2 linked regions of the Thermogemmatispora onikobensis genome follow. The protein of the gene in region 2 interacts with the protein of the main gene of each other region in a pairwise test. Links are inferred from orthologs where the notes say so. Each region holds a gene or a part of one and is shown on either strand. Other genes may lie near its edges.

Region 1 (8,242 bases), on a different replicon or contig from region 2:
ATAGTTGTGGTCCCCAATAACTGTTGAGAAATGATGAGTGAGCGCAGGGCCTCCGCCGTGCGTCCCCCAGCGTTGCGAATGACGTGAGCGTCACCTTCCTCTAATCCCAGGATACGCGCCGGATCAATTCGCGCATCCATACAGGTGACAATCGCTAACCTCCTGGCTGGCGGCAGCGGTAGCTCCCCCTTCTGAAAGGTGGAGGCGTAACGTTCGTTGGCCGCCAGCAGCTCCTCAATAAGTGACATGGCTCCTCCCGCCGCAGCTATTGTTGACTTAGTTGATCTACTAAAAGAACTTGCTCTGAGTATAGGCCGGCAAGAGAGGACTGTCAAGAGATAGGCCCAAAAGGAGGATCAGGGAGGCTGCTCCTCCGGGCCGGTTGTGAGTGGTGGCGTGAGAGGTGGGGGTGGTCCGCCGCGATCACGGGGTGGCTGCCCATCTTGTTCGAGATAGTAGCTGACTACCAGGGCTGCGCCCACTCCCAGAGGGATCAGGCCCGGTAGCAGCCAGGGACCGAGGTGAAAGGGGGCAGCAGTCAGAGTCGGAGGGAGCATGAAGCCCAGGGGATAGAGACCAAAAGTCAAGGCCAACCCAACCATCATGGTGATGAGTCCCGCCCGTAAGGCTCGCCGGCTGCGATTGCGCCTCTGCAGGTTCTCCAGATCCAGGCCGCGGGCAATCAGCGCCATGCGCTCTCGATGGTCAAGATAGCGCAGCAGGACGATAAAGCCACAGAAGATTATCAGGGCCAGGAGCCAGCCCAAAAGGGCTGCCAGGACGTTCGATGACATGCATCTGACCTCGTTACTGTTGCCTCGCGTGTATAATATATAAGATAAGTCGGTTGAGAAAGGGTCCTGCACTACGAATTTGTTTCGTTCCTGGCCGAGCTTCGCTCTCCAGTCGTACCAGGCTTGATGCACAACCTATGAACGAGGATCTGCTGCATTCCGCTCGCAGCCTGAATCTTCCCCTCTCCAGCGCTGCCCGCGCTCGCCTGGAGCAGGACGACGCTCAGCTCGTGAAAGCCAGCCAGCGTGGAGACCGCGAGGCTTTCGCTCTGCTCGTCCAACGCTACCAGCGACGCATCTTTAATATGATTCTGCGCATGCTGCAGGACTACGAGGAGGCTTGCGAGATCACACAGGAGGCCTTCCTGGCCGCCTGGCAGGGCCTGCCTACCTTCCGCGGCGAGGCCCGTTTCCCTACCTGGCTCTATCGCATCGCCTACAATTGTTGCCTGCGCCAGCTCGAACAGCGCAGACGCGATAAGGCCCTCCAGAACGCTATGCAGGAACAGCAGCTCCTGGATGAAGCCGGTGACCAGAGACGTCAGGCCGAGTCTACTCTCGAAGCCCGTGATCGCCTGGCTCTCGTTCGTGAACAACTGGAGGCGTTACCTACAAAGTACCGCATTGTTCTGGTGCTGCGACACCTGCAGGAAATGACCTATGAGGAGATGGCGGAGATTTTGATGATGCCGATCGGTACGATTAAAACTCATCTCTTCCGAGCCCGTAATCTGCTCAAGGAGCGCCTACAGGCTCTACAAGCCCAGCGCCAGGCGGATTCACAGAAAGCGGAGGTGACGAATGCGCTGCAGTGAGGCTGCCTCTCAGCTTCAGCTCTATCTCGATGGGCGTTTGCCTGGCGAGCGCCTGCCGGCTCTGGAGAGCCATCTGGCGCGTTGCTCACACTGCCGCGCTGAGCTGGAGCTGCTTGAGGAGGTTGTGCACCATCTGGAGAGTTTTCAGCTGGTTCCTGAGCCAGAGGATCTCTCTCAGCGGATTATGGAGCGCGTTGCTCTGACCCCGCAGCAACAGCCTGCCTCGATCTTTGCCCAGCTGCGCCCTTCTCCCGGCGAGCTGCTGGCCGCCGCATTGTTGGCAACAATCGCTTCCCTGGGTAGCCTGCTGACTCAGCCAGCTGTTCTTCGTTTGCTCCCGCTGGAGGGTAGCCCGCTGATCGGTCTCCTGGCCTCCTTCACCCATCTACTGCAATCGATGGATGCGACGACACTGATGCTGGTCTGCTGGGTAATGGGCACGTTCATCGGCATCTGCATCACGCTGCTGGTAGCTGGAGAGGAGCTGCGTTCACGCTGGCTGCGCGCCGTTTGGGAACGCCTGCCTGTCCTGCACTGAGCTCGTTGCTCAGTTGGGCAGGACAGACCCAAACGCTGCCTGCCCTCCCGCTCTTCTTTCCCTTCCTCGATCCGTGCAGATGGTAGCTCGCTCGCGCCTGGTCCGCCCAGCTCTGGCGGAATATGTCCCTCTGCCTCTGATTTCTGCCACTCGCTCACTGCCCCTCTGGCCTGAGCCACTCCCGCTCCTGCCGTGCTTCCGCCGCTGTGGGTCGCTCTCCCTGATCCTCCTGCGTGGCGCGCTGGTCGGTCGAGGAATGCCGCACTCTGACTGGGATCGCGCTTGCGCCGCCTGTCGGAGGGTCAGCTCCTGGCAGCACAACACACAAAAAGAGGCACTGGTTTTTCAACCAGTGCCTCGCCAGGTCGGGGCGAGAGGATTTGAACCTCCGACCACCACAACCCCATTGTGGTGCGCTACCGGGCTGCGCTACGCCCCGCCATTGACAACTGCAGTATAGCAGAATGGCTTTTCCTTTGTCAAGCCCTGGTCCGCTCGCCCGGTAGGGCCTCCTTGCCTGCTCAAGGCTGGCTGAGCTGCCCGGTCAGGAAGTCAGGCATCAGGCGTCAAGCGCCTGGACCGTAATGGCCTCGCGCCCGAGCAGTTCCTCAAGTTTTGCATGCAGCTCTGGCGAATAATGCATCGTGTTATCGCGTGGACGCAGGCGTACCCGCCAATGGCCGTTTTCGATGATCAGCTCATAGCGGTCGCGCCCGGGCCGTTCCTGAATGTAGCGGTAGAGGTCCTGCAACTTGATGAGGTCGTCGGAGACAGCGCGCTCGCTCTCGCCGCCGGTGCGGAAGCGCAGGCAGACCTGATGACGGCGGCGATTCAGCTCCTCCTCGGCGGCCTGCAGCGGCTCGATTTCGTCGCAGATCAGCGTTGGCTCATCGCGACGCAGCTGCACCTTGCCACGCATGAGGACTACCGCCTCTTCAACCCAGCGATCTGCGGTACGCTCGTAGACACGCGGGAAGACCGTTACTTCGACCGTTCCTGTCAGGTCCTCCAGCTTCGCCACGCACATGGTCTCGCCTTTCTTGGTGGTAATGCGCCGCGCCTCTAGAATGGTGCCGCCGAGCGTCACTTCCTGGTTCTCCAGTTCTTCGCTGAGCTGGCTGGTGGTATGGGTGGTGCGCTTGCTCAGCAAATCGCTGATGTAGGCCAGGGGATGGCGGGAAATATAGGCGCCCAGTAGCTCCTTTTCCCAGTTGAGCAGCTGCTTGCGTGGGATTTCGGGTGTTTCAGGATTGAGGCGAAAGGCGAAACTTTGCTCCAGGCTCAGGCTTTCGCCGAAGAGGCTGACCAGCCCTTTTTCACGGGCAGCGCGCTCGCTCTTGCCGATCTGCATGGCCCGCTCGACGCCATCGAGGAGCTGATGGCGTTTGCCATCGCCCAGGCTATCCATCGCTCCGGCTTTGATGAGCGTTTCGATCACGGCCCGGGTCACTGTGCGTGGGTCGACGCGGATGCAGAAGTCGGCCAGGTCGCGGAAGGGACCACCCTCAGCCCGGGCTTTGAGGATCTCTTCGATAGGGCCTTCGCCGATGCCTTTGATGGCCAATAGACCAAAGCGGACGCCGCCGTTTTCGACAGTAAAGCCCTTTTGGCTGGCATTGACGTCCGGCCCCCAGACGGGAACGCCAAGGCGCTTGCACTCGGCTACGGCGTTGGCGATTTTCTTGGCATCTGCCGCCTCCGTGGTCATGGTGGCTGCCATGAATTCTGCGGGGTAGTTGGCCTTGAGGTAGGCGGTATAGTACGCCACAACTGCGTAGCTGGCGGCGTGCGCTTTGTTGAAGCCGTAGCCCCCAAAGGGCAGGATCAGCTCAAAGAGCTGTTCGGCTACTTCACGCTTCATGCCGTTTTTGAGACAGCCCTCCACGAAGTCGCCCTTGTAGCTCTCGACTTCGTCCATCTTCTTCTTGCTGAGAGCCTTGCGGAACTTGTTGACCTTGCCCCACGAGAAACCAGCCAGGTTGACGGCAATCTGCAGCACCTGGTCCTGATAGACGATGACTCCATAGGACTCTTCTAGCCACTCTTTGAGGCGTGGATCAAGGTAGCTGACCTGCTTCCTGCCATGCTTGGCGGCGATGAAGTCGGGAATGCTATCCATCGGCCCGGGACGATAGAGGGCCACCATGGCGGTGATGTCTTCGATGCAGGTCGGCTTGAGCTGCTTGATGTACTCGCGCATCTTGGCACCCTCAAGCTGGAAGATGCCTGTGGTCTCTCCTTCAGCCAGTAGGGCGAAGGCGCGGGCGCGCTTCTCGTTCAGCTCACGACTGCGCTCGTCGATCTCGGGCAGAGGATCAAGCGGCAGCTGCTCCAGGATCACCTCCTCACCGCGCGACTGCTTGATGAACTTGAGGGTGTTGTCCAGAATGGTCAGGTTGGAGAGGCCCAGGAAGTCGAATTTGATCAGGCCCAGCTCTTCCAGGTGAACCTGCTCGTACTGAGTCTTCCAACCCTGCGAGGGATCTTTCGGGTTAATGGCCTGCAAGGGCACGAAGTGCTCCAGCGGCTCGTTGGCAATGATGACGCCAGCAGCGTGGACACCGGTGCCGCGAACCGACCCTTCAAGGGCCATCGCCTGATCGAGCAGCTCATGTGCCGTGGGACTCTGGTCATAGAGGGCGTGCAGCTCACGGACGCCGTCAACAGCGCTGCGCAGTGTGACCTTGGGACCTGCCGGGATCAGACGGGCAATGCGATCACCTAACTCCTGCTGCCCCATGACACGCGCAACGTCGCGCACCGAGTTTTTGGCGGCCATCGTCATGAAGGTGACCATCTGAGCGACACACTCCTGCCCGTACTTGCGCGCTACGTAGTCGATGACCTCAGCACGCCGGTCATCGGGAAAGTCCATATCGATATCAGGCATGTCCGAGCGCTCGGGATTGAGGAAGCGCTCAAAGAGCAACTGGTAGCGCAGTGGATCTACGTTCGTGATGCCGAGCACGTAGGCCAGCAGGCTGCCCGCCGCCGAGCCACGCGCCGAGCAACGGATGCCGTGCTGGCGCGCGTAGTTCACGAAGTCCCACTCGATGAGGAAATAAGGAACAAAGCCTTTCTGGACAATCAGGTTGAACTCGTAGTCAAGCTGCTGCTTGATGCGCTCGGTCATCTCGCCGAAGCGCTCCTTGACACCTTGCAGACAGAGATGATAGAGATAGGCTTCCTGAGAGGGGAATTCGGGGGGAATGGCATAGGCCGGCAGCGAGGCTTTGTACGCCAGAGGATCAACCTCGCAGGATTCGGCAAGACGCACCGTGTTCAGCAGCGCTTCCGGCAGATCAGGAAAGAGCTGCAGCATCTCCTCGGGACTGCGTAAGTAGAATTCGTGGCTCTCGAATTTGAAGCGCCGCGGATCGCTCAGCTGGCTCTGAGTCTGGACGCAGAGAAGCACCTCATGGGTGTGAGCATCCTCGGCATTGACATAGTGCAGGTCGTTGGTGGCAATCAGAGGTACGCCTAGCTCGCGATGAAGCTCGTAGAGGCGCTTATTGACGATCTCTTGCTCGGGATAGCCAGAGTGCTCCTGGATTTCGAAATAAAAGTTCTCTGGACCAAAGACATCTTGATACCAGCGAATGACTTTGCGCGCCTCGTCAATCTTGTCATGGATGAGAAGCTGCGGGATCTCGCCCCCCAGACAGGAGGAGGTGGCGATCAGACCCTCACCGTATTGCTCCAGACAGCGACGGTCGATGCGCGGTTTGTTGAGATGCACCCCTTCGGTGTTGGCAATGGTGGTCAGCTTCATTAAGTTGCGGTAGCCCGTATAATTCTTCGCCAGGAGCAATAAATGGTTATAATCTTCTTTATAGCGCTTGGTGCGATCATGAAGATCTTCAGTCAAATAGGCTTCGACACCGATAACAGGGTGAATACCTTCGTTTTTGCAGGCTTTATAGAACTCGATGGCCCCATACATGACGCCGTGGTCGGTAATGGCCAGATGCTTCATGCCTAGCTCTTTTGTGCGCTTGACCAGGGCGTTGATGCGGCTGAGGCCATCGAGTAGGGAGTACTCCGTATGGACGTGCAGATGGGCAAAGTCGGGAGCCATGGCTGAATATTTGCCTCCGCCGAAAGAATTTCCAGTACTTCAGGATAGAAGGCGCTATCTGCCCTGTCAATGTGACCATCGGCCTATGACCTGCACCCGCCCGCCACCTGCTGCCTGCCGACTACGGTCCTGTCCCCTTGACACAGCAAGCGTTCGTTATTACACTTTACCTTGTAACCGGTTACGATACCGGTATCGTAACCGGTAACGTCTAGAAGGCGACAGCATGGCAGAGGTTGCATGCAAGACGCAGTGAGGCAGGAGCATGAGCACGCGCATGACGATCAGCGATATCGCCCGCCTGGCTGGTGTCTCCAAGGCCACGGTCTCGCGGGTCCTCAACCACAAGCCGGACGTTGATCCGGTGACGCGCGAGCGCATCTTGCGCATTATGGAAGAACATAATTTTGTGCCGAGCGTGACCGCCTCGGGCCTGGCTGCCGGCAAGGGCCACCTGATCGGGGTTCTGGTGCCGGCCCTCACCTGGCCGCTGATCCCTGACATCATGCGAGGCATTGCCGAGGTTGTTGAAGAGACCAGCTATGAGCTGGTGCTCTATAGTATTAAGAGCAGCAACCACGAGCGCGACCGCAGCGACGTCATTAACCGCATTCTGGCGAATCGCCTGATCGCAGGATTGCTGGCGATTTTCCCGGGTCAGTCCGCACGCTACCTGCCTGCACTGCAGCGGCAGGGCCTGCCTGTGGTCTTGCTCGATGATCAGGGACTGCCGCCCGAGCAGCTTCCGTGGATCACAGCGGATAATCGCGCCGGTGCTTATGCGGCGACCCGTCATCTGATTGAGCTGGGCCATCGGCGCATCGCTCATATTCAAGGACCGCTCAAGTATCAGGTTTCGCGCGAGCGCTTCCAGGGCTATTGCGAGGCTCTCCAGGACCATGATATTCCGTTGGAACCGTCGCTGATCCTGCAGGGCGATTTTATGCCCCCTGGAGGCCGGGCCTGCGCCTGCCAGTTCTTCGCTATGCCGGAGCGGAGCCGCCCAACGGCCATCTTCGCCGCCAGCGATCTGATGGCTTATGGTGTCATGGGAGCCGCCGAGGAGTTTGGCCTACGCATCCCGGAAGATGTCTCGCTGGTTGGCTTCGATGATATCTCCTCGTCTGGCCATATGCGCCCACCTTTGACTACCGTGCGCCAGCCCCTGGCGGAGATGGGCCGCTGCGCGCTAGAGCTGCTGCTGTCGCTCTTAGAGACCCCTGACCGCCCTGGGGTTGCTCTGCTACGCGCTTCGCCGCTGTTGGCGCACTTTGCTGGCTCGTCGCTCCCGCAGTCGCAATCAGCAATGACCACCGCTACGCTGGAGAGCGCGGAGCCGGTGCGCCTCCGTCTGGCAACAACGCTGGTGGTGCGAGCGACAACGGCTCCCCCTCCTTGCTACGCCCGCTTGTAGTCCAAGACAGATCTGTCGTGGCGATCTCGCTGCCGGCGGGTGCAGCAGCGAGATCAATCGGGCCAGGATGATGCTGCCCCTCTCTCGCTAAAGTCAGGATCAGGGCAGACCTTCTTGCCCCAGGCGGTCAGGATGTAACAGAGACCGGCGAAGTCTTCGTCCAACATTTCTAGAATGGCGCGGCGATACAGGGCGTCAAATTCAGCCGGCGTGGTGACCCCCGCGTCCAGGAGAAAGGGCCGGCTCAGCCATAGCTCGACTTCGTAGCCGCGCGAGAGGGCTTCATGGGCTTCGCTGCCAGCAGAGAAGTCCAGAACATAGGCCCGCTGCTGGATCTGACCACAGCCCGCTTCGCGCAGGAGGGCGGCCAGCCGCGGCAGGATGCCGAGATGATGGCTGGGTGGCGGGAAACTGCGCCCCGTACGCTGAAAGGCCCGCCGGGTCAGCTCCTGAAGCTGCATAAAGGCCGCGCCATTGCTGATTGGTCGCTCAAATTCGGTGAGCCGCAGGATGCCCCCAGGCCGGCAGATACGCCAGGCTTCATGCAAGACTCGTGGCCAGGTGGCAGGCGTAAGGAGACCCGTCAGGTCGCGGGCATTGATC
Region 2 (6,937 bases):
AGCTGGTGCGCGAGCGCGCGGCCCGCACGCCCCTCGGTGAGTGGGTCGTTGGCAGCCAATGGGATCGCAATCGCTGGCCGGGGCGCGCCTTTCCCACCAGAGCGGTGCTTGATGCAGCGGCGCCCGAGCATCCCGTGGCCCTCTGGAGCAAGGACGGCCATCTACTCTGGGTGAATTCGCTGGCTCTGGAACGAGCGGGTATCAGCGCCGAGACGCCTGATCCACCCGGCGGTGCGATTCTGCGCGATGGCAGCGGCCAGCCAACCGGCATCTTGCAAGAAGGGGCGGCGATGGAGCTGGTCGCGCGGCTCATTGCTGCGCCTTCTCCCTCGCTGGCATGCCAACTGCTAGAGGAAACCTGTGCAGCGCTCCTGCGCTCGGGCATTACAGCCATCCACGACATCGAAGATCGTGGAGTCTATGAGCTTCTGGCCTCCCTGCGCACAGAGGGACGGCTACCCCTGCGCGTGCGCATGATCCTTCAGCGCCATCCTTTGCCCGAGCTGCGGGCCGGTCTGCTCAAGGCGGACGAAGAGGATGCCCTCTTGCGTATTGGCGGAATCAAGATCTTCGCCGATGGTACCCTTGGTTCGCAGACCGCCGCCATGCTCGAAAGCTACGAGGGTAGCCCCTCAAACTATGGGATTCTGGCTACGCCCGAGGAGCAGATGCGGACCCTGGTCAGGGAGGCCAGCGAGCTAGATTTGATCATCGCCATCCACGCTATTGGCGATCGCGCGGCCCGTGTGGCGCTTGACGCCATCGAGCTGGCTCAGCATCAGCTCGCCGGGCAGGGCGGGAGCATGGGCAGGCGTCTGCGCTATCGTCTGGAGCATGTCCAGCTCATTCACCCCAGCGACCTGGAGCGGATGCACCGTCTGGGCGTGATTGCCTCCGTGCAGCCTTACCATGCCGTGGCCGATCGGGACATCGCCGAACGCTACTGGGGGGCGCGCCATCGGCAAGCCTACATCTACCGCACCATGCACGAGCGTGGTATCCCGCTCGCCCTTGGTTCGGATGCGCCCGTCGAGCTATTTGAGCCGCTGCGCATCATCTACGCCGCCGTGAAACGCACCGATCCCGAAAGTGGGCGTCCCTCCTGGCTGCCGGAGCAGGTCCTGCCGCTGAGGGCGGCCCTCTATGGCTACACCCTTGGGGCGGCCTATGCCGGGGCTGAGGAAGATGACAAAGGCTCGCTCAGCGTCGGCAAGTTCGGGGACGCCGTGGTCTTGCCAGAAGATCCCTTCCAGATTCCGCCCGAGCGCCTCGTCAGCAATGGCATCCAGGCCACCATCGTTGGCGGCCTGCCGGTCTACGGAGAAGTCTAGCCCTGGCCCCTGACTGGGATCGCCAGACCGCTGCCCTCCGTGGGCAGCGGCCCATGCCCAGCTCAATCCAGCTCGGCTCCGGCATCGTCGAGGAAAGGCTGGCCCTGCTGGCGATAGTAGCGCTCCAGGGCCTCGATCCATTCTAGCTGCGTCGCCGTCTGCGGCACAAAGCAGCCACGGGCCGACGACAGCAGGCCCACGGCCAGCGGCACCGAGTAGCCGGCGCGCACCAGCAGGGCGGCGGCGATCATAGCCGAGCGCCCGATGCCGAGACGGCAGTGGATGGCGATATGGTGACCGGCGCTCAGCAGGCCATACAGCTCGCTCAGCAGGTCCTGAATGGCGCCATCCAGCGGCGGCCCCTGCAGATCGGCAATCGGGAAATGGAAATAGCGCACCCCCTGCTCCCGGCAGGTCTGCGCCTCGTGCTGCAGGCCAATCTCTTCGATTTCCTCGCCCGTCAGCAGCGAAACCAGCACATCGACGCCAGCGCTGCGCAGCATCTTGATGGCCTGCTCCAGCAGCGCGCCGCCCGCTGGATGGCCCATGATGCTCAGGCGCTGATCCTTCAACAAGTCAACGGTGTACAATCCTCTCACCACAGCCATCTTGCTCCGTTTGACTTCCTGGCAGATACCAGACTGGCCAGATCCGACAGAGATGATAAGACCCAAACAGAAGAGCCAGCTCTCCGGCGCCAGACTGCCCCGACGAGGCAGCTTCAGGTCAGGCTCCGAGCGAGAGCACGCGCCTCCCTCCCCCAGGGCGGCGTATACTCGGAGTATACCAGAGAGGTATAATAGTCTCAACTGATCAACTCTTTTTGAGGAGCATACAGGCATGGCTACTGCTGCTCGGCGTGTAGCGAGCTTTGGGACCACTATTTTTACGGAGATCAACGTCCTGGCGCAGCAGCACAACGCTCTCAATCTAGGGCAGGGGAAACCCGATTTCGATACTCCTCCCGACATCATTGCCCGCCTGGTGACGGCCTTGCAGGCCGGCCAGTACAACCAGTACGCCCCGGGGCCGGGCACAGCCTCGCTGCGCCGCGCCGTGGCTGCCCATGCGGCGCGCTTCTATGGTCTGGAGATCGACCCTGAGCGCGGCGTCATCGTGACGGCGGGCGCCACCGAAGGGATCTTTGCCGCCGTCTTGGGCCTGGTTGATCCTGGCGATGAGGTCATTGTCATCGAGCCATTCTACGATTCCTATGTACCCAATATCCTCATGGCCGGCGCCACGCCCGTCTATGTCCCGTTGCATCCGCCTCGGTGGACCTTCGATCTCGCGGAGCTGCGCGCCGCCTTCACACGCAAGACCCGCGCTCTCATCCTCAATACACCGCATAATCCCTGTGGGCGCGTCTTCACACGCGAAGAGCTAACCTGCATCGCCGAACTCTGTATTGAACACGATGTCACCGTGATCGCCGACGAGGTCTACGAACACCTGGTTTTCGACGAGGCGCGTCATATTCCCATTGCCACCCTGCCTGGCATGTTTGAGCGCACCGTGACGGTCAGCAGCTCGGGCAAAGCCTTCAGTGCGACCGGGTGGAAGATCGGCTGGGTCTACGGCCATCCAGACCTCGTCGACGGCGTCGCCCGGGCCCATCAATTCATCACCTTCGCCGTGCACCATCCCACGCAAGAAGCCATTGCCTACGCCCTGAGCCTGCCAGATAGCTACTATCACGGCCTGAAGGAGCTGTACGAGCACAAGCGCCAGCTGCTCCTGCAAGCGCTTGATGCCGCGGGCCTCCCCTATCGTGTACCCGAAGGCACCTACTTTGTGCTGGCCGACTTCTCGCCAGTCTTCGACGGCACCCCGCTCGAATTCGCGCGCTATCTCATCAACGAGATCGGCGTCGCTGGTATTCCTCCTGAAACCTTCTATTGTCCAGAACACGCCCACATCGGGAGCAACTATCTACGCTTCTCCTTCTGCAAGAACGACGAGACCTTACTGCAAGCAGGCGAGCGCCTGGCGAAACTGGCCACCAGGCGACGTTAAGAGGGAGAAACGTAGACAGGGGAGGTAAGCAGCGAGCAGAGAACGAGGCGAAGCAGAGGCAGCGGCAGGCAGACAGACAGGCGCTCAGGGGGAGGTGGGAGAGACAGGCGGGCGCGTGAAATAGGAACCCTGCGGACGACGGTAGCTGCTAGATTCGCGCACGATCAGCTCGGGCTGGTAAGTAAGTTGGCGGTGCTCGTGGGTCGAGGGATGATCGGCCTCATCCAGGAGCAGTTCGGCAGCGCTGCGGCCAAGCTGATACTTGGGCTGGCGCACCGAGGTCAGTGGCGTCGAGAGCATGCCGGCAAAATCAACATCGTCGTAGCCGACGAGCGCAAAGTCGCGCGGGATCGCAAAGCCGCGCCTGGTGAGGCCGCGCATGACTCCCAGGGCCAGCAGATCGTTAGCGCAGAAAATCGCTGTTGGGCGCTCGGCCTCGCTCACACTCAGAATCTGCTCGACGGCGCGCTCTCCCTCGCGGGCATTCAGGAAGGGCCGTGCCACTTCTAAGATCACCTGGGCCGGATCAGCACCCGCCGCACGCACCGCCCGCTGTACACCCTCCAGGCGGTCAGCACATTGGCGAATCGACTGCGGACCGTTCACAAAGGCGATACGCTCGTGTCCCTGGGCCAGCAGATGCTCTGCCGCCAGCTCGCCCCCATGTACATCGTCGACGGCCACCGAGCACAGATCGGGCTGCCGACTGGGGCGGTCCAGCAGGACCACAGAGATGCCGCGCTTGCGCAGGCGATAGAGGTGGGTAGGGTCATCGAGCACAGGGGTGATCAGCACCCCGTGCGCGCGCTGCTCTTCCAGCACACGCAAATAATGGGCCTCGCGCTCGAACGAATCGTCTGAATTGCAGAGAATGACGACGTAGCCAGCCTCGCTGGCTGCATCTTCGACGCCGCGCGCCACTTCGGTAAAGAAGGGATTCGCCACGTCGAGCACAACCAGGCCGATATAGAGGCTGCGCCCGGCGCGGAGCTGGCGCGCCGAGCCATTGCGCACAAAGCCCAGCTCGTCAATGATGCGCTGCACACGCTGCCTTGTCTCTTCTGCTACCAGCTCGGGATGATTCAAGACGTTAGAGACGGTCCCGAGCGAGACACCGGCCCGCTCGGCTACCTCACGAATACTTGGCATGCACGCACTCCGTAGACAGAAGCGAGATCCATCAGGAAAGAAAGAAAGAAAGAAAGATGATAGTAATGATAAGGCAAACCCCTGATGCCGCAGGCAATCTGGCTGTCGCTCCTCTCAAGCACAGGCAACTCCTGCGCGCTGGGGTGGGGTCTCTTCGCTATGTCATCCCGGTCGAGTCGAAGCCTCCAAAAAGAAGAAGGACCTCGACCCGCCCTCCGGGCTGCTGGCAGTCAGGAGCGCCGCGGAAGCCTCTTCCTCTGCTGACTGACCTGACTGCATCACAAAATAGTATGCCACAATTGTCTGCCCTCTGGCTATCTACCTGGCCGTCCGCCTGGTGGCCATCTTTCTGCCGCGCACCCGCCAAACAAAGGCGCGTTTCCCCTTGACAATCGGGCTGGCCTCGATTATACTCTCACCATTGAAACGTTTCAATCAGCAGCCGGCCCATATACCCCGGCCAGGGCGGGCCAATGACCAGGCCCACTGACTGGCCGATTGCCTGATCGTCGGACTGATCAGCGGATAGAGTGTAGAACTGATCGTCAGCGAAAGACACTCACCAGGGGGAACTATGGAAGTTGCCGCGCCGCAGGCGGCGGTGCCCGTAATCGAGCTGGTCGGCGTTAGCAAGCGCTTTGGTGCCATTCAGGCCCTCAAAGAGGTGGACTTGAGTCTCTATGCGGGCGAGGTTCATGCTCTGGTGGGCGAAAATGGTGCCGGCAAAAGCACGCTGGTAAAGATTCTGGCAGGCGTGCACCGCCCCGATCGTGGTCTCCTCAAAATCAACGGCGAGGCGGTCGAGCTGCGCAGTCCCGCGCAGGCCCAGGCCGCAGGTATTGCTGTCATTCATCAGGAACCGACCCTTTTCCCCGATTTGGACGTGGCCGAGAACGTTTTCATGGGCCACCAACCGCGCGATCGCCTGGGGCGCATTGATTGGCGCCGCATGTATCACGAAGTAGAGCAGCTACTGCAGTCGCTGGGAGTCGAGCTGAATGTCTATCTGCCGGTGCGGGGTCTCTCGGTAGCTGATCGGCAGTTGGTAGAGATTGCGCGGGCCTTATCGCAGGATGCCCGTGTTTTGATCATGGATGAGCCGACGGCGTCGCTCTCGCCGCGCGAGGTCGAGGACCTCTTCGCCATTGTCGAACAATTGCGGGCGCGGCAGGTGGCGATTCTCTTTGTCAGCCATCGCCTGGAGGAGGTCTTTCGTCTGGCCAGCCGCGTGACGGTCTTGCGCGACGGGCAGCGCGTCATCACAGCTTCGGCTCAGGCTCTGACCGCTGAAGAGATCGTTCGCCACATGGTAGGGCGCGAGCTGGCGGCCCTCTTCCCCAAGGAGGAGGCGGCGATCGGCGAAGTGGTGCTGGAGGTGCGCCATTTGACCCGTGCCGGCGTCTTCCGCGACGTGAGCTTCCAGCTGCGACGTGGCGAGATCCTCGGGCTGGCTGGTCTGGTCGGGGCGGGTCGCACCGAGGTAGCGCGTGTACTCTTCGGCATCGATCAGGCCGAGAGCGGCCAAATCCTGGTTGACGGGCGCCCGGTCAGCATTCGCTCCCCGCGTGATGCCATGCGTTATGGCATCGCCTATGTTCCCGAAGATCGCCATCAGCAGGGCCTCGTCCTCGATTTCTCCATTGCCAGAAATATGACCCTTTCTATTTTGCAGCGCGTCGCGCGCTTCTCGCTGATCAGATCGCGCCAGGAACTGAAGATCGCCGCCGACTACGCTGAGCGTCTGCGCGTGCGAGGGGGGCGCCTGACTCAGCCGGTGCGCGCCCTCTCGGGCGGCAATCAGCAAAAGGTGGTCTTGGGCAAATGGCTGGCGACCGAGCCACGCATCCTCATCCTTGATGAGCCAACGCGCGGCATCGACATTGGCGCCAAGGCCGAGGTCCATCGCATCATCTCCGAATTAGCCGCGCGCGGTCTGGCCATCCTCCTGATCTCCAGCGAGCTACCAGAGATTCTGGCCATGTCGGACCGGGTGCTCGTCATGCACGAGGGCCGCGTCAGTGGGCTGTTCAGTCGCGCCGAGGCCGATCAGGAGAAAGTCATGCTGGCAGCAACGGGACAGAACAGACAGAGCAGATGAGCGAGGTAAGGGCATGAGCACAACAACGACCCGTGTTGAAGAGTCGCGCTGGCGCGCGCGTTCTGGCGGCAAGCGTCTTGTAGCCCTGGTGGGCCGCGTGCGAGAGCTGGGCCTGATCGTCGTGCTCCTCGTCATTATTGCCCTGGTCGGTCTGCAAACGCCCCGCTTCCTGACGCCGGGCAATTTCGAACAGATTCTGCTCTCGATCGCCATCCTGGCTATTGTCGCGGTCGGCGAGACAATGGTGATCCTGACGCGCAATGTAGACCTCTCGGTTGGCTCGACCGTCGGCATGACCGCCTTTGTCTGCGCCGACGTCCTGAAGAACCATCCGCAGACGCCA

What was found. The genes of interacting proteins can lie anywhere in the genome.
Region 1: the proteins of BGC09_RS16680 (region 2) and BGC09_RS13730 interact in binary tests that used the Escherichia coli proteins (3 or more experiments, as listed by UniProt). The link is inferred for Thermogemmatispora onikobensis from one-to-one orthologs.

The regions. Positions count from the first base shown.
Region 1 is NZ_BDGT01000030.1:1,092-9,333, forward strand. Bases 2,507-6,594 are described here. They hold BGC09_RS13730 (DNA polymerase III subunit alpha), read right to left. Parts: upstream 6,226-6,594; coding sequence 2,707-6,225; downstream 2,507-2,706. Other genes in these bases: BGC09_RS13735 (LacI family DNA-binding transcriptional regulator), read left to right, coding at 6,491-6,594. Also shown: BGC09_RS13705 (beta-class carbonic anhydrase), read right to left, coding at 1-248; BGC09_RS13710 (DUF6249 domain-containing protein), read right to left, coding at 357-794; BGC09_RS13715 (RNA polymerase sigma factor), read left to right, coding at 932-1,609; BGC09_RS13720 (anti-sigma factor family protein), read left to right, coding at 1,596-2,147; more of BGC09_RS13735, read left to right, coding at 6,595-7,639; BGC09_RS13740 (class I SAM-dependent methyltransferase), read right to left, coding at 7,693-8,242. UniProt on the Escherichia coli protein: DNA polymerase III is a complex, multichain enzyme responsible for most of the replicative synthesis in bacteria. This DNA polymerase also exhibits 3' to 5' exonuclease activity. The alpha chain is the DNA polymerase catalytic subunit.
Region 2 is NZ_BDGT01000042.1:4,183-11,119, reverse strand. Bases 1,477-4,259 are described here. They hold BGC09_RS16680 (aminotransferase class I/II-fold pyridoxal phosphate-dependent enzyme), read left to right. Parts: upstream 1,477-2,171; coding sequence 2,172-3,347; downstream 3,348-4,259. Other genes in these bases: BGC09_RS16675 (LacI family DNA-binding transcriptional regulator), read right to left, coding at 3,432-4,259; BGC09_RS16685 (protein-tyrosine phosphatase family protein), read right to left, coding at 1,477-1,939. In the rest of the region: BGC09_RS16690 (amidohydrolase), read left to right, coding at 1-1,331; more of BGC09_RS16685, read right to left, coding at 1,394-1,476; more of BGC09_RS16675, read right to left, coding at 4,260-4,496; BGC09_RS16670 (sugar ABC transporter ATP-binding protein), read left to right, coding at 5,071-6,594; BGC09_RS16665 (ABC transporter permease), read left to right, coding at 6,608-6,937. UniProt on the Escherichia coli protein: Shows aminotransferase activity with methionine and histidine as substrates, and to a lesser extent also with phenylalanine.